Pseudorhizobium banfieldiae: one gene and its partners. The protein of the gene in region 2 interacts with the protein of the main gene of each other region in a pairwise test. Links are inferred from orthologs where the notes say so. Each region holds a gene or a part of one and is shown on either strand. Other genes may lie near its edges. The genes, in order: dnaN, dnaQ and dnaE.

Region 1 (5,040 bases), 440 kb from region 2 along the record:
CTGAGCCCTCGGCGGCCTTGACTGCGGCGCGCATGGCCTTCGGATAGGCATGCACTGTCAGCATCGTCACTCCCATCGTGGCGATGTTTTCGACGCCCTTCGCAACAGTGTTGTCGATGTCGAGAAGCTTCATGTCGAGAAAGACGTTCTTGCCGTCCTTCGCGAGGTCGCGGGCGAACTCGATGCCGCCCGCAAACGCGAGCTGGTATCCGATCTTGTAGAAGGGAACCGTGTCGCCCAGCGTGGCGACCATCTTTTCCGCTTCACCGACGGTCGGGATATCGAGGCCAACGATCAGGCGGTTACGCGCGTGCATGTTCGAACCCCTTCCATTGTTCCATAGCCGTCCAGTCGCATGTCACGATTCTGTCTGCAAGGGAGAAGGCGAAGAGATTGCCGCCGCCGGCCGGCTGGTCGCGGTCCCGCGAAATCCACACGCCCTGGAGATGGCATTTCAGGAGCGTCCCCACTCCGCCATGCCCGACAAAGGCAATCGGGATTTCCGGATCATGGTCCGCCAGGATCCGATCGATCGCTTTGACGATCCGTGCCTGCGCATCGATTGCGCGTTCCCACCCATGGAAACTCTCGTCTGGGTGGGCGAAGAACCAGTCAGCCGCCTTCTCGAACTCGGCGGGAGGCAGGAAGCCGGTACTGCTGCGGTCGTTCTCGTACATGTCGGCGGCAACCTCGACGGCCGCACCGGAGACACGGGCCAGCAGTTCGGCCGTCTCCACTGCCTTCCTCTCATCGCTCGAAACGATGCGTTGAAGAGTGGCAGCCCAAGCGCTCTGGGCAGCCTCGTTCGCCCGTGCCCTGCCGGTTTCCGACAGCCCCCATTGCGGAACGGGAACCTGCGGGTCGATGTTCACTTGGGGATGGGTAACATAGACGCCGAACATGGCGAGCTAGCCCCGGCTGTAGACCCAGAGCTGCGCCGGCGGGATGTTGCGGACGACGAAGTCGAGGTGGCGGATATGGAACCGGTCAGGGCGGGCGTCGATGGGAGATACCGGGCTATAGGTGATCTGGACAACAGGGCGGCCGGGCGGCATTCGGTCGAGCAGGTCCTCCAGCAGCGCGATGCGCTTCTCCATCGGAAAGCTCAGCATCGGGATCGCCGAAATCACCGCATCGAACTTGCGGTCCTTCCAGTCACCAAGTGTCGTGTCCAGGTCGAAGGCGTCGCCGTTGATGAAGTTGACGCCAGGGATCGTCCGCTTGAGGTGCTGGTAGAAATCGGTCGAATACTCGATCGAGACGATATTCTCCGCCGCCACGCCGCGGTCGATGATCGCCTTGGTGATGATGCCGGTGCCGGGTCCGAGTTCAAGAACCGGCAGGCCTGAAGCCGGATTGATGACGCTCGCCATGCGACGCGCGGTGACCGCTGAAGTCGGCAATATGGCCCCGACGCTCTTGGGGCCGTCGATCCAGCCCTTGAAGAACCTGATCTCCTCGTCGAACTTCCGGCCCAGCCTTTCCTTCAGTCGCAATTCCATCAGGTCTCTCCTCCTTGATCCATAAGGGCTTATGTGGGGTCAATGACGCAAAAACAAGGCGGAATGTCGCATCTGGACAACGACAGCAAAAAAGCGGCAAGTTTCCCAGCCGCTTTTTCTGTGTCAGACCCGCATCGGCATCAGGACGTAGAGCGCGTCATCGCCCGCGGTGTCCCGCACCAGGGTAGGGGAGCCCGCGTCCGCGAGCATGAAGACCGCATCCTCGCCTGAAAGCTGCGCGGTGATGTCGAGCAGGTACTTGGCGTTGAAGCCGATCTCCAGCGGATCGTGTTCATAGCCTACTGCGACCTCTTCCGTCGCGCTGCCGGAATCGGGATTGTTTACGGTAAGCGTCAGTTGCCCATCGGCCAGCGACAGCTTCACGGCACGGCCTCGCTCCGACGAGATTGTCGATACGCGGTCGACGGCGCGGGTGAAGCTCTGGCAGTCGACGCGCATCTCCTTGTCGTTGTTCGTCGGGATGACGCGCTGGTAATCGGGGAATGTGCCGTCGATCAGCTTCGACGTCATGATGATGGAGCCGATCGTCAGGCGGATCTTCGCGTCGGAGACCTCGACCGTGACCATCAGGTCGGGGTTGTCGACCAGCTTCTGAAGCTCGCCGACGGTCTTGCGCGGAATGATGATGCCCGGCATGCCTTCCGAACCTGAGGGTGCCTCGACATCGGCGCGGGCCAGCCGATGTCCGTCGGTCGCCACGGCACGCAGCTTCAGGTCGCCGCCGGCCTCGATCGTGTGGAAGAAGATGCCGTTCAGGTAGTATCGTGTCTCTTCCGTCGAGATGGCGAACTGGGTGCGGTCGATCAGCATCTTCAGATCGGTCGCCTTCAGCTTGAAAGTATGGCTGAAGCTGCCGGCGGTAAGATCGGGGAAGTCCGCCTCCGGAAGGCACTGCAGCGAGAACTTCGAGCGTCCCGACTGCACCGTCATCGAGCCGCCGTCCGGATTGGTCGCCAGACGGACCTCCGATCCCTCCGGCAATTTGCGGACGATTTCATAGAGGAGATGCGCTGGCACGGTCGTGGCACCCGGCTGTTCGACCATGGCTGCAACCGCCTCGGTGATCTCCAGGTCGAGGTCCGTCGCCTTGAGCTCCAGGTCGGCGCCGGAAGCGCGCAGGAGCACGTTCGACAGGATCGGGATCGTGTTGCGACGTTCCACGACACGATGGACATGGTTCAGCGACTTCAGGAGATTGGACCGCTCAAGAGTAATACGCATGGACGCTACCGCTTCTGACCGGGACGCCGGCAGGAACGGGGCGTCCGCATGTTTGCCGGCCGCAGGGCCGGGAGATGTGGAGGCGCAAAATGGCAGAACATTCCCCTAGAAAGCAAGAGCCGGAAGGGCCGCCACCGGCGCGAATGGGAACTTGTTGCCATGATTCACAGGGAAAACTTCGCGACGCTCCGCTTGCCCGCCTGCCGCACCTCGCCCATAAGAAGGCGAGAGCAAGCAGATCAGCCGGATACCTTCGTGAGCGACGAACAGAAGACCATGGGCCGCAGCTACAGGATCGGCAATACGGCGGTCCCCGCACGCCCGCTGGAGCCGGGGCTCTATCTCGTCGCCACCCCGATCGGTAATCTCGGCGATATCACCCTGCGTGCGCTCGAGACGCTGGCGGGAGCCGACGTGCTTGCCTGCGAAGACACGCGTGTGACGCGCGTGCTTCTGGACCGCTACGGCATCGTCAACCGCCCCTTCGCCTATCACGAACACAATGCCGCCGAAGCAGGGCCGAAGCTGCTTGCCGCGCTCGCGGAAGGACGGTCGGTGGCGCTCGTTTCGGATGCGGGCACTCCCCTCGTCTCGGACCCGGGCTACCGGCTGGGACGCATGGCAATCGACGCTGGACACCGCGTCATCCCTATCCCCGGCGCCTCGGCGCCCTTGGCGGCGCTGGTGGGTTCAGGCCTGCCCTCGGACAGCTTCCTGTTCGCCGGCTTCCTGCCGGTCAAGGACAAGGGCAGGCGGGATCGGCTGGCAGAACTGTCGCGCGTGCCGGCGACGCTCGTCTTTTTCGAATCGCCCCACCGTATCGGGGCGAGCCTTGCCGCCGCAGCCGATGTTCTCGGAACGGCTCGCGAGGCGGCAGTGTGTCGCGAATTGACGAAGGCCTTTGAGGAATTCCGGCGGGGCACGCTGGCGGAACTGGCTGACTTCTATGCGGAGCGGGCCGTGAAGGGCGAAATCGTCCTCCTGATAGCTCCTCCTGAAATCGATGATGTGCCGGGGGCGATGGAGGTCGATGTCCTGCTGAAGGAACTGGCGGCCACCATGCCGACATCCAAGGCGGCCGCCGAGGGCGCGCGCCTCACAGGGCTGTCGAAGAAGGACCTCTACCAGCGGCTGCTGGCGCTGAAGGACGGAGACGGTGGCAAAGCAAGCTAGGGAGAGGCGCCGGGCGGAACGGCGCGGCCATTTCGCCGAATATGCCGCCGCACTCTTTCTGCTGGCGAAAGGTTATCGGATCCTCGCCATCCGCTTCCGTACCAAGGCCGGGGAGATCGACTTGGTAGCGCGAAAGGGTGATCTGGCAGTCTTCGTCGAGGTCAAGGCGAGGGTCGGAGAGCGGGAGGCTGTGGATGCCGTGAGCGCTACGGCCCAACGACGCATTCGCGCAGCAAGCGACATATGGCTTTCACGCCGTTCGGATGCCGCGCGCCTGTCGCAACGCTACGATGTCGTTGCCGTGCTTCCCGGCCGTCTTCCAAAGCACTTCCCAGATGCATTCTGAGGGAGTTCGTGCTTTGTCGCCGTCGGTGCGGTAGCCGTCGTCAGGGCTATACCAGCCGTTGCCTTTGACGAGCCGCCGTCCTACATCAGGCGGGCATTTTTGAAGGGGCAGGGACGATGGCGAACATCCGCAGGGTCGCATTCCAGATGGACCATGTCTCCAGCATCAACATTGCTGGAGATTCCACCTTTGCCATGGCGCTGGAGGCGCAGGCGCGCGGCTACGAGCTCTTCCACTACACCCCGGACCGTCTGACCATGCGCGACGGCAAGATCTTTGCCGCCGTGGAGCCGATGCAGGTCCGCGATGTCAAGGGCGACCACTACAGCCTCGGAGAGCGCGAGCGCGTCGACCTTTCTACCATGGACGTGATCCACCTGCGCCAGGACCCGCCCTTCCATATGGGCTACATCACCTCGACGCATCTGCTCGAGCGCATCCATCCGAAGACACTGGTGGTCAACGACCCCGCATGGGTCCGCAATTCGCCGGAGAAGATCTTCGTCACCGAATTTGCCGACCTGATGCCGGCGACGCTGATCAGCCGCGACGTGCAGGAGATCGCCGCCTTCCGCCAGGAGATGGGCGACATCATCCTGAAGCCGCTCTACGGCAATGGTGGCGCAGGCGTGTTCCATTCCGCCCGCGACGACCGCAACTTCACGTCGCTGCTGGAAATGTTCGAACAGGTCTATCGCGGCGAGCCCTACATCGCGCAGGCTTATCTGCCGGCCGTGCGCAAGGGCGACAAGCGCATCCTGCTGGTGGATGGAGAGC
Region 2 (5,078 bases):
ACGGAAACGCCCACTCGCCTGACGGGGTGTCCGAAACCTCAACCTCAGGCTCGTAGAAGGCGGTGACGAAACCCTGCGAGCCGTCGTCGCGGCAGATCCTGAACGGTTCGAAATGCTGCTCGAAGAATTGCCGAGCGGACCCGGCGTCAAGAAGATCGGCACGGAGAGCCGCTTCATAGGCAGGCAGGATGTCGTCGCATGACAGCCCCAGGTCTCCTGTTCGGTAGGACTTGCCCGAGCGGATGTGGGTCAGGCAGTTGCGGATCCCCTCCAGCAGCAGACCGGGATGATCCTCGCTCCACCGGGGTAGATCAGAGAAAGCGACCCGCCGAAGCGAAAAACCCGACGAGCCCTCGTTCATTGCTCGGATTCGGTCGCGACGAGCTTCCAGTTCGGATCCCGGGAGCGGACGTCGCGAGCAAAGGTCCAGATGTCTATGACTTCCGCGACAGCTTCCTGGTCACCATCAATGACTGCACCGCTCTTGTCATAGGTTGCGGAGATCAACTGGCTGACGATGCGAACCGTCACCTGCTCCTCATTCCCCCGCACGCTCGCCTGGGTGATGTCGGCCTTGTCGATGCCGACAAAGGTCGACTTGACCACTTCGCCGCGCGACTCACGGTCGGAGATGGCGGCGTCGAAGCCTTCGTAAACCTCCTTGGAGAGGAGGTTCTTGAGGCTCTTTCGATCCCCGTCAGCGAAGGCCATGACGATCATTTCGTAGGCCATACGGGCGCCGTTGAGAAACTCGCGTGGCTGGAAGGATGGGTCAGCTTTCAACAGTTGACGCAGACCGTCATTGGCCGAGGTACCGGGTTTGGCGACCGCATCGATCTCTGCGAAACGGTCCTCGTCGGAGACCTCCCGGCGCGGCAGTGTCACGACCTTGCCGTCATCGCTCGCGGGTGCCTTGCCGGCCTCACGCGCACTGAAAGGATCAAAGGGCGGCTTCTCGTTCCCCGTCCGCCGGCCCAACACACTCCGCAATTGCAGAAATATGAGGACTGCAGCGACGAGGAAAAACAGAGTTATGAAGTCGTTGGAGCCCATCTTGTCCCGCAATGCCGTTTAAATTCTTGTTGCAAGTTCTCATATAGTCCGCAAGGCCGGATCATTCAAATAGCGAAGGCGCGAGCGGACGCCGCGCAGATCGAGCGTAGATGCCAACACCCTTCATCAGCATTCTCATCCTCCTGTTGCCGCTCGCGGAAATTGCGGGCTTCGTCGTCGTAGGCCAAATGGTTGGTGTCTGGGGCACGCTCGGCCTCGTCCTGCTATCCTGCCTCGCGGGGCTGATTCTCCTGCGTCTTCAGGGTCTGCAGATGCTTAGGAGACTTACGGAGGAAGGCCGCGACGGACGGGTTCCCGGGAATGCGATCGTGCAAGGCGCGATGATCGTCGTTGCTGCGGTCCTGCTGCTTATCCCCGGCTTCATAACCGACATCATCGGGATCGCCCTCTTCATTCCGGCGGTCCGGCGCTTGCTCTGGTCATTTATCGGCCGCCGTTTTGTGGTGGTTGACTCGGAATCCTACACCCAGCGGCGTACCTATACCCGTCGAAGGGATCCCCCGCAGGGTGAACGGGTGGTCGACCTTGACGAAGAAGATTTCCACCGCGAACCGAACCCTGGATCGCCTTGGTCCGATCGCCGGCTGGGCGAGGATTAGCCTCTGGCACGGCTCCCGGGGCCAGGGTTGTAAGCCACCGGTCTAAGTGCTAGACGCCAGCAACCGTTCAAATATCCGAGGGAAACCCATGGCAACCGAAAACGAACAGGGTACTCAGAGCCCGTCGCTCAACATTCTGGCCCAGTACACCAAAGACCTTTCCTTCGAAAACCCCGGTGCACCGCGCTCGCTTCAGTCGCGCGACAACGCTCCCGCCATCAACATCAATGTCAACGTCAACGCCAACCCGCTTTCCGAGACGGATTTTGACGTAGTGCTTTCACTGAATGTCGAAGCCAAGGACGGCGACAAGGTGGTGTTCGCGGCCGAACTGGTCTACGGCGGTGTCTTCCGCGTTGCCGGCTTCCCGCAGGAACACATGCTGCCGGTTCTCTTCATCGAGTGCCCGCGCCTGCTTTTCCCCTTCGCGCGCCAGATTGTCGCCGACGTGACCCGCAATGGCGGCTTTCCACCGCTGATGATCGATCCAATCGATTTCGCCCAGATGTTCGCCCAGCGGATGGCCGCAGAACGCGCGAAGTCGCAGGTCCAGCCGCTCAATAGCTGATAGCGTTGCAAAAGCCGTAATTCAGGAAGCCCGGATCGCCATGTCCGGGCTTTCTGCTTCATAGCGCGCCCAGACTGCCTTTGCGCCAAGCGAACCAACCAGGGCACGGTGCGCCGCAAGCTCGGCCGCACTCACGCGCGACGGCAGCGGCCGGGGACGACCAGAGATCCCGACCACATGCTCCTCGATCTCGATGATCGTCGCCGAGGTTTCGATGCCGACGAGGCCGAGCGCCGCCTGCCGGCCCCCCGTCATCTCGATATAGACTTCCGCGAGCAGTTCGGAGTCGAGTAGCGCGCCGTGCTTGGTGCGGTGAGCGTTGTCGATTCCGTATCGACGGCATAGCGCATCCAGCGAGTTGGGCCCCATCGGATGCTTGCGGCGTGCGAGTGCAAGCGTGTCGACAACATGCTCCATGGACACCGGCGGAAGCTTCAAACGTTCAAACTCGGCGTTGATGAAGCCCATGTCGAAGTTCGCGTTGTGGGCAATCCACTTCGCGCCTTCGAAGAATTCGAGGATCTGTTCCGCCACCTCGGCGAAACTCGGCTTGTCCTTCAGGAATTCATCGGTGATCCCATGGACCGCCAGCGCGTCCGGGTGAACCTTGCGATCACCGGGGTTGATGTAGAGATGCAACGACCGTCCGGTCGGGAAATTGTTGATGAGTTCGATCCCGCCGATCTCGATGATACGGTCGAGCTTGGTTTCCAGACCGGTCGTTTCCGTATCGAAGATGATTTCACGCACTGGCTGTCTCGCTTCTCTTTCCGGATCGCAGGGCTGCGATGACTTCGTCGACGCGCTGCCGGGCTGCTTCCAATCCCCTTCCGGTATCAATGAGGAAATCCGCTCGACGGCGCTTTTCCTGATCCGGGATCTGCCGGGACAGAATCATGTTCAATTTCTCCTCGGTCATGCCGGGCCGCGCAAGAACCCGCGCCCTTTGTATCTGTGGATCACAGGTCACGACCACGACGACATCCACTCGATCCTCACCCCCGACCTCGAAGAGCAAGGGGATGTCGAGCACCACCATCTCGGCGCCCGCTACTCGATTGGCTTCCACGAACTCGCCTTCCCGCCTGCGAACAAGAGGATGGACGATCGCCTCCAGACGACGGAACTTAGCCGGATTCTCCGCGAGTTGCCGAGCAAGCTCCTGCCTGTCGACCATACCGTTTCTGATACTCCCCGGAAAGGCGTCGCCGATCGGCGCGAGGGCCTCGGACCGGTAGAGATCATGAACTACAGCGTCGGCGTCGTTGACCGGGACTCCCGCTTCCGCAAACATCCTCGCCGTGGTCGACTTTCCCATTCCGATGGAGCCCGTCAAGCCGACGACGATCATGGCTGCCTTTCCATGTCGGCGATAACCAGTGAACGCAAGGTCTCGTCGACCTGAGGCCTGATCCCGAACCACCGTTCAAAGCCAGGCACAGCCTGATGAAGCAGCATTCCCAGTCCGTCCACCGTTGCTAGGCCCTGGGCTTCAGCCTGCTTCAGGATCGGTGTCTGTAGCGGAACGTAGACGATGTCGGTGACGAGCGCCCCAATTGACATGGTCGAAAAGTCGATCTCGGGGACGTCTTGCCCGTCCATGCCGAGGGACGTCGTGTTGACGAAGAGACCCGCGCCTTGAATAACTTCCGGAAGCGCCGCCATAGAATGGGCATGGATGGTCGGTCCAAACCGATCCGCGAGTTCGGCAGCCCGCGAGAGCGTGCGGTTGACGACGTTGATTTCGGAGATGCCGCGATCACGAAATGCTCGAATGACAGCTCGGCTGGCGCCGCCTGCACCAAGAACGACCGCCCTTGAGACCTTGTCCCATCCTGGATGGCGCTCGTCGAGATTCGCAGCAAAACCGTGGACATCGGTATTGGTGGCACAGAGCCGCCCGTCCTCCCTCCAGAGCGTATTCGCGGCTCCCAGTTCCTCGGCGACGGTATCGCAGCGATCCGCCAGCGCGCTGGCTGCCTCCTTGTGAGGGATCGTGACGTTTCCGCCAGCATAGATCGAAGCGCCAGATTTCAGATCCGCAACGAAAGCCGGAAAGTCTGCTGGTTTCACAGGCTCCAGCCGATAGTCGCCCTCAATGCCGAAGGTCTTCAGCCAGTGCCGATGGATAAGCGGCGAGCGGGAATGCTTGACGGGCCAGCCGGCGACGAAAGCCATGATTCCTGTTTCACGTGAATCAGCCATTGATGGCTCCGAGTTCTCGCAGCTTGGCGAGGAGGGGCAGCATCGGAAGCCCCAGGATGGTGAAGTAGTCACCCTCGATTGCGGAGAAGAGATGAATACCCTCCCCCTCGAGTTGGTATGCCCCGACACTCGACAGGAGCTTCTCGCCGCACCGCTCGACGTAACGTTCGATGAATGCTTCGCTCAGGGGGCGGACCGTCATGTCTGCGCTAGAGACGTGCTCCCAGAGCACCACTCCGTCCTGAACCAACGCAATACCGCTGTTCAGCCTATGGGTCTTTCCCGCAAGGGTGGCGATGTGGCTGCGGGCTTCGTCAAGGTCGGCGGGTTTATGGAAAACGCGCTCTCCCAGCGACATGGTCTGGTCGCTGCCCAGGACCAGCATCCCCGGGAAATGGCGGCTAACATCGAGCGCCTTCGCCTTTGCAAGCTCCACAGCGACATGTTCCGGGGTAGGATGTATCTCCTGCAGACGCTCTTGAATGGCTCGCTCATCAATGGTTGCCGCGTGAGCATCGAATGCAAGCCCGGCATTTTGCAGCAGCATGCGGCGAAAGGGGCTGGCCGAGGCGAGAATGAGAGACGTCATGGAAGAGGGGTCCGGGTATCGTTCGTTTCGCTTACCTGAGGCG
Region 3 (6,091 bases), 2.5 Mb from region 2 along the record:
CGGTGGAAGAGCCTCCCGGCGGGATCGGCATTGACCGAGGATTTCCTGTCGGCGCTCTATCGCTCCTCCGGTAAGCAGGAGCCCCCAGCTGCGCAACTGCTGGTACGCCGCAACTTTGCGCCGCTGTTCGAGGCGCCCATCGGCCTGAAGAATCCGGAGATCCCCCTCGGCACGCACTTCTTCACGGCGAGCAATGTCGATCGCGGCAGCGAGCGGGCCGACTGGCATGTGCTTACCCTGCCGAACCTCCTCACCACGAAAGAGCGGCAGCGCATGAATATCAGTCTCCACGCCTCGGCCTCTTCGGCATCCGACGCGCTCGATCGCCTCGACATCCCGGACGACTTACGAGAGCGCATCGCCACGCTGCTTGCTGATGGAAGCTCCCTGACCATAACGGACGAAGGTCTGGGTCCGGAGACCGGCAAGGGCACCGACTTCATCACGCTGACGCGCTCCGAGGCGAAGGTGGCTGAAGCACGGCCAGCCGTTGAAAAGCCGAAGAAGGTGCGACAGAAGCCGCGGCGCGTCTATCGCAACGGCATCGGCCTCTACTGAGCGTCGCTATACGAGTTCGACCTCTAGGACCCCCGGCGCCGCCCTGAGGGCGGCGGCAATCTCCGGCGAAATCCGGAATTTCTCCGCGAGCTCCACCTCGATCTCGCGCTGGCCATCATCCTTGATGACGATGAAGGAGACCAGCCCGTCCCCCCTTGCATTAAGGTGACGCGTCACCGTCTTCAGGGGACCCGAATCCCGTACATAGACCCGCAGCGCCTTCTGCATTCGTACCGACTGCTCCTCCAGGGACGCGGCCGTCTGGATGCGAAGGCCGATACCCTCGGGACGCTCATCGGCCTGTACGGTGATCACCAGGGATTTGCCAGGCTCGAGAAGGTCACGATACTGCGCCAGCGCTTCGGAGAAGAGCACTGCCTCGAACTGACCTGAGGCATCGGAGAAGGTGACGATCCCCATCTTGTTGCCGGTGCGGGTTTTGCGCTCTTGGCGTCCGGTCACCGTTCCTGCAAGTCGCCCGGCAGTCGCGCCCTTCTTCACGGCAGCGGAGAATTCCGCAAAGTTCTGGACGCGCATCTTCGCCAGCACATCGCCATAGGAATCAAGCGGGTGGGCGGACAGGTAGAAGCCAAGAACCTGGTACTCCCGCATCAGCTTCTCCGAAGGAACCCAGGGCGAGAAAGGCGGGAAAATCAACGTTTCAGGACCTGCTGCGGAGGATGATCCGAACATGTCAGACTGGCCGCTCGTCTTGTTTTCCTGCGCACGCTGCGCATAGCCGATGATGCGGTCGAGGCCAGCAATCATCTCCGCCCGATCCCGCCCGAAGCAATCGAAGGCACCGGCGCAAATAAGGCTTTCCAGCACGCGACGGTTGATCTGCTTCGGGTCGATCCGTAGGCAGAAATCCTCGATCGAGGCGAAAGGCCTGTCGCCCCTAACCTCGACGATGTGATCGACTGCGGCCTCGCCGACACCCTTGATGGCCGCCAGGGCGTAGAAGATTCTGTTGTCGTCGGTCTCGAAACGGCGGAACGAGGTCTGCACCGATGGCGGCACGACCGTAATGCCGAGGCGGGCCGCATCCTGCCGGAAGTCGTTCAGCTTCTCGGTGTTCGCCATATCGAAGGTCATCGACGCGGCCAGGAACTCGGCGGGATAGTGGGCCTTCATGAAGGCCGTCTGGTAGGAGACGATGGCGTAGGCGGCGGCGTGCGACTTATTGAAGCCGTAGTTGGCGAACTTCGCGAGCAGGTCGAAGATCAAGTCAGCCTGCGGCTTCGACACGCCATTCTTCATGGCACCATCGACGAAACGTGCACGCTGCTTGTCCATCTCCTCCTTGATCTTCTTGCCCATGGCGCGGCGCAGAAGATCGGCTTCGCCGAGCGAGTAACCCGACAGGACCTGGGCGATCTGCATCACCTGTTCCTGGTAGACGATAACGCCCTGGGTTTCCTTCAGGAGATAGTCGATCTTCGGATGGATCGACTCGATCTCCTCTTCGCCGTGCTTGCGGGCATTGTAGACCGGAATGTTCTCCATCGGGCCGGGGCGATAGAGTGCAACGAGCGCGATGATGTCCTCGATGCAGTCCGGCCGCATTCCGATCAGCGCCTTGCGCATGCCGGCACTTTCCACCTGGAACACGCCGATCGTCTCGCCACGGGAGAGCATTTCGTAGGTCTTCTCGTCATCCAGTGGTATCGAGGCGAGGTCCACGTGGATGCCGCGCTTGGAGACGTAGTCGACCGCAGTTTTCAACACGGTCAACGTCTTCAGCCCGAGGAAGTCGAACTTCACCAGGCCTGCCTGTTCGACCCATTTCATGTTGAACTGGGTGACCGGCATGTCGGAGCGCGGATCGCGGTACATCGGCACGAGCTTGGAGAGCGGCCGATCCCCGATCACGATGCCGGCGGCGTGCGTCGAGGCGTGCCGATAAAGTCCCTCGATTTTCTGGGCGATGTCGAGAAGGCGTGCAACCACGGGCTCCTTCTCTGCCTCTTCCTGCAGCTTGGGCTCCTCCTCGATCGCCTTGGAGAGCGGCGTCGGATTGGCTGGATTGTTCGGCACCAGCTTGCAGATCCTGTCCACCTGGCCGTAGGGCATTTCGAGCACCCGACCGACGTCGCGCAGCGCCGCGCGGGCCTGCAGCGATCCGAATGTAATGATCTGGGCCACCTGCTCACGGCCGTATTTCTGCTGGACGTAGCGGATCACCTCTTCGCGCCGGTCCTGGCAGAAGTCGATGTCGAAGTCGGGCATCGAGACGCGTTCCGGGTTGAGGAAGCGCTCGAACAGCAGCGAGAAGCGCAGCGGATCGACGTCCGTGATCGTCAGCGCATAGGCGACAAGCGAACCGGCGCCTGATCCACGGCCCGGACCAACGGGAATGTTGTTCTGCTTCGCCCATTTGATGAAGTCTGAGACGATCAGGAAGTAGCCTGGGAACTTCATCCTCTCGATGACGCTCAGTTCGAAGTCCAGGCGCTTACGGTAGTCCTGCTCCGTATAGCCGGGGCTGAGGCCGAGCGCCGCCATTCGCCGTTCGAGGCCCTCCACCGATTGCCGTCGCAGTTCCTCTGCCTCGGCCCGTTCGGCTTCCTCCGGATCAGCCGTCGCACCCGTGAAGCGTGGCAGGATCGGCTTGCGGGTATCGAGGATGAATGAACAGCGCCGGGCGATCTCCACCGTGTTGTCCAGCGCTTCCGGCAGATCGGCGAAGAGTGCCGCCATCTCGGCACGGCTCTTCAGATAGTGGTCCGGGGTCAGCCGGAAGCGGCTGTCGTCGGACACGATCGCATTGTGGGCCACCGCCATCAGAGCGTCGTGGGCGTCATAATCGTCGCGCGACGGGAAAAAGGCTTCGTTGGTGGCGACCAACGGCAGATCGAACTCGTAGGCAAGGCTGACGATCTTGTGCTCGTGGCGACGGTCATAGGCGCCGTGGCGCTGCAGTTCCACATAGAGCCGGTCACCGAACGCCTCCCTGAGGCTGAGGAGCCGCGATCTCGCCTGACTGGAATTGCCTTCGCGCAGCGTGACGTCGATCGGACCGCCGGACGCCCCGGTCAAGGCAATCAGTCCCTCGGTCCCCGTGTCGTCGAGCCAGGAGCGGCGGATATGCGTGCTGGCATGGCCTTCGCCCCCGAGATAGGCGCGACTGACGAGGTCCACCAGCCGCTCGTAGCCGTCAGCCGTAGACGCCAGAAGCACGATCGCCGGCAGCTTCGTCATCTGGTTGCCACGACGATCCTCGGCCTGATCCTCCATGTCGATGGAGACCTGGCACCCGATGATTGGCTGAAGGCCCTCACCGATGGCCTTCTGCGCGAATTCCAGCGCGACGAAGAGATTATTGGTGTCCGTGACGGCTATCGCCGGCTGACCATCGGCCACAGCCTTCGCAAGGATCTTCTTGAGCGGCAATGCGCCTTCGAGCAGCGAATAGGCGGAATGAACCCGCAGATGAACGAACCGAGGCGAAGGCTCCCCGTTCGTTGCACCAGTGGTTTCCATCTGCTCGGCCATCGCTGTCTCTCACCTCATGAATCAGGTGATTTTCCGGCGCGGAGCGTTCCAAGTCCAGCTCGGACTTACGTCGTCAACGGATATTCCTGCGGCTCGCTTACATGGCCAGCATGAGCATGGAAATGCTCGCGACGAAGGTTGCTATGGAAGCGAATGCGGCAATGTCCCGAATAAGATCAGTCATGGTCGTCTCCCTTGTTCCTCTATGTTGTTATTTTGTTCTGTTTTTGTACTCCTCGTCAAGAGAAAAACGAAACAAGAACAGAATGGCCACCGTCGCCGGCAGCCTCGGTAAACAGAGGGTTAAGAGAGGAGTTAGAAGCCGACGACCTTGCCGCCGTCGATCGTTACCCGACGATCCATCCGGGCGGCGAGATCATGGTTGTGGGTTGCGATCAGGGCCGCAAGCCCCGACTGCTTCACAAGCGCTTCCAGCGCATCGAAGACGTATGAGGCCGTTTCGGGATCGAGGTTGCCGGTCGGTTCGTCGGCCAGCAGGACGCGAGGGGCATTGGCGACGGCACGGGCGATCGCCACGCGCTGCTGTTCGCCGCCGGACAATTCGGCCGGGCGGTGTTCGCCACGATGTCCGATGCGCATGTAGTCGAGAAGCTGGCTTGCCCGCTCCTTGGCCTCCCGCTCGGGAAGCCCCGCAATCAGCTGCGGCATCATGATGTTCTCGAGCGCCGTGAACTCTGGGAGCAGGTGGTGGAACTGGTACACGAAGCCGATCTCGCTGCGGCGGATGGCGGTGCGATCATCATCCGGCAATCCATTGCAGGCATGCCCGCCGACGAAAACCTCACCGGCATCCGGATGCTCCAGCAGTCCCGCCAGATGCAGAAGCGTGGATTTTCCCGTTCCTGACGGCGCCACGAGAGCGACGATCTCGCCACTGTGCAGCTCAAAGTCCGCACCCTTCAGGATGGAGAGCGTGGTCTCGCCCTGGCCGTAATGTCTTTCGACACCGGAGAGCTTCAGGACTGTCTTGCCTGCCATGACGGATAAAGTCCTATTCGTATCGGAGGGCCTGCACCGGATCGAGCCGCGAGGCCCGCCAGGCGGGGAATATGGTGGCAATGAAAGAGAGCGTCAGTGCCATCAGCACCACCGACAAAGTCTCGCTGAAGCTCATCTCAGCCGGAAGCTGGCTGAGGAAGTAGAGCTCGGGATCGAAGAGCACCGTGCCCGACAGCCAGGAGAAGAACTGCCGGATCGATTCAATGTTGAGGCAGACGATGACGCCGAGAACGACGCCGGCGAGCGTTCCGACGGTTCCGATCGCCGCCCCTGTCATGAAGAAGATCCGCATCACCGCGCCGGAACTTGCGCCCATGGTGCGCAGGATGGCGATGTCGCTTCCCTTGTCCTTCACCAGCATGATGAGCCCGGAGATGATGTTGAGCGCTGCCACCAGCACGATCAGCGTGAGGATCATGAACATGACGTTCCGCTCGACCTGCAGCGCCGAAAAGAACGTCTGGTTCCGCTGACGCCAGTCGGTGATGTGGATCTGGCGACCGGCGGCGGCTTCCACCAGCGGACGCAACCCGTCGACACCTTCGGGATCGTTGACGAAGAGCTCGATCGACTGCACCAATCCATCGGCGTTGAAATAAAGCTGCGCCTCCTCCAGCGGCATGAAGATCATCGTCGCGTCGTATTCAGACATGCCGATTTCGAAGACGCCTGATACCGGGTAGGATTTGACCCTTGGATTGACCCCCATCGGCGTCACGTCGCCTTCGGGTGAGATGAGGGTGATGTCATCGCCTGCAGTGATCCCTAGCGATGCAGCAAGCCGGGAGCCGACCAGAACGCCCTGCCCCGAAGCAAATCCGATAATGTCGCCCTGCCGGATGTTGGTCGCGACCTCGCTCAGCTTCTCGAGGTCTTCCGGCCGAACGCCGCGCACCAATGCGCCGGAGCCGGCACCGGCGCGACCGGAGGCGAGTGTCTGGCCCTCCACCAGCGGTAGCGCAATCCGCACACCCGGCACGCCCTGGAACTTCGCCGTAAGGTCGGCATAGTCGGTAAA

The links.
Region 1: the proteins of dnaQ (region 2) and dnaN interact in binary tests that used the Escherichia coli proteins (3 or more experiments, as listed by UniProt). The link is inferred for Pseudorhizobium banfieldiae from one-to-one orthologs.
Region 3: the proteins of dnaQ (region 2) and dnaE interact in binary tests that used the Escherichia coli proteins (3 or more experiments, as listed by UniProt). The link is inferred for Pseudorhizobium banfieldiae from one-to-one orthologs.

What each region holds. Positions count from the first base shown.
Region 1 is NZ_FO082820.1:4,216,965-4,222,004, forward strand. Bases 686-3,646 are described here. They hold dnaN (DNA polymerase III subunit beta), read right to left. Parts: upstream 2,745-3,646; coding sequence 1,626-2,744; downstream 686-1,625. Other genes in these bases: NT26_RS20320 (histidine phosphatase family protein), read right to left, coding at 686-902; pmtA (phospholipid N-methyltransferase PmtA), read right to left, coding at 909-1,502; rsmI (16S rRNA (cytidine(1402)-2'-O)-methyltransferase), read left to right, coding at 3,021-3,646. In the rest of the region: pyrF (orotidine-5'-phosphate decarboxylase), read right to left, coding at 1-316; more of NT26_RS20320, read right to left, coding at 303-685; more of rsmI, read left to right, coding at 3,647-3,917; NT26_RS20340 (YraN family protein), read left to right, coding at 3,901-4,263; gshB (glutathione synthase), read left to right, coding at 4,380-5,040. UniProt on the Escherichia coli protein: Confers DNA tethering and processivity to DNA polymerases and other proteins. Acts as a clamp, forming a ring around DNA (a reaction catalyzed by the clamp-loading complex) which diffuses in an ATP-independent manner freely and bidirectionally along dsDNA.
Region 2 is NZ_FO082820.1:3,777,374-3,782,451, reverse strand. What follows is about bases 1,128-4,126. They hold dnaQ (DNA polymerase III subunit epsilon), read right to left. Parts: upstream 2,992-4,126; coding sequence 2,263-2,991; downstream 1,128-2,262. Other genes in these bases: NT26_RS18265 (shikimate dehydrogenase), read right to left, coding at 3,589-4,126; coaE (dephospho-CoA kinase), read right to left, coding at 2,984-3,592; secB (protein-export chaperone SecB), read left to right, coding at 1,762-2,241; NT26_RS18285 (FxsA family protein), read left to right, coding at 1,164-1,673. Outside these bases: mltA (murein transglycosylase A), read right to left, coding at 1-361; NT26_RS18290 (Tim44/TimA family putative adaptor protein), read right to left, coding at 358-1,053; more of NT26_RS18265, read right to left, coding at 4,127-4,446; NT26_RS18260 (Maf-like protein), read right to left, coding at 4,439-5,035; NT26_RS18255 (pyruvate, water dikinase regulatory protein), read right to left, coding at 5,067-5,078. UniProt on the Escherichia coli protein: DNA polymerase III is a complex, multichain enzyme responsible for most of the replicative synthesis in bacteria. The epsilon subunit contain the editing function and is a proofreading 3'-5' exonuclease.
Region 3 is NZ_FO082820.1:1,281,083-1,287,173, reverse strand. The notes cover bases 365-4,376. They hold dnaE (DNA polymerase III subunit alpha), read right to left. Parts: upstream 4,054-4,376; coding sequence 565-4,053; downstream 365-564. Other genes in these bases: NT26_RS06185 (ABC transporter ATP-binding protein), read right to left, coding at 4,369-4,376; NT26_RS06195 (L,D-transpeptidase family protein), read left to right, coding at 365-558. In the rest of the region: more of NT26_RS06195, read left to right, coding at 1-364; more of NT26_RS06185, read right to left, coding at 4,377-5,052; NT26_RS06180 (lipoprotein-releasing ABC transporter permease subunit), read right to left, coding at 5,066-6,091. UniProt on the Escherichia coli protein: DNA polymerase III is a complex, multichain enzyme responsible for most of the replicative synthesis in bacteria. This DNA polymerase also exhibits 3' to 5' exonuclease activity. The alpha chain is the DNA polymerase catalytic subunit.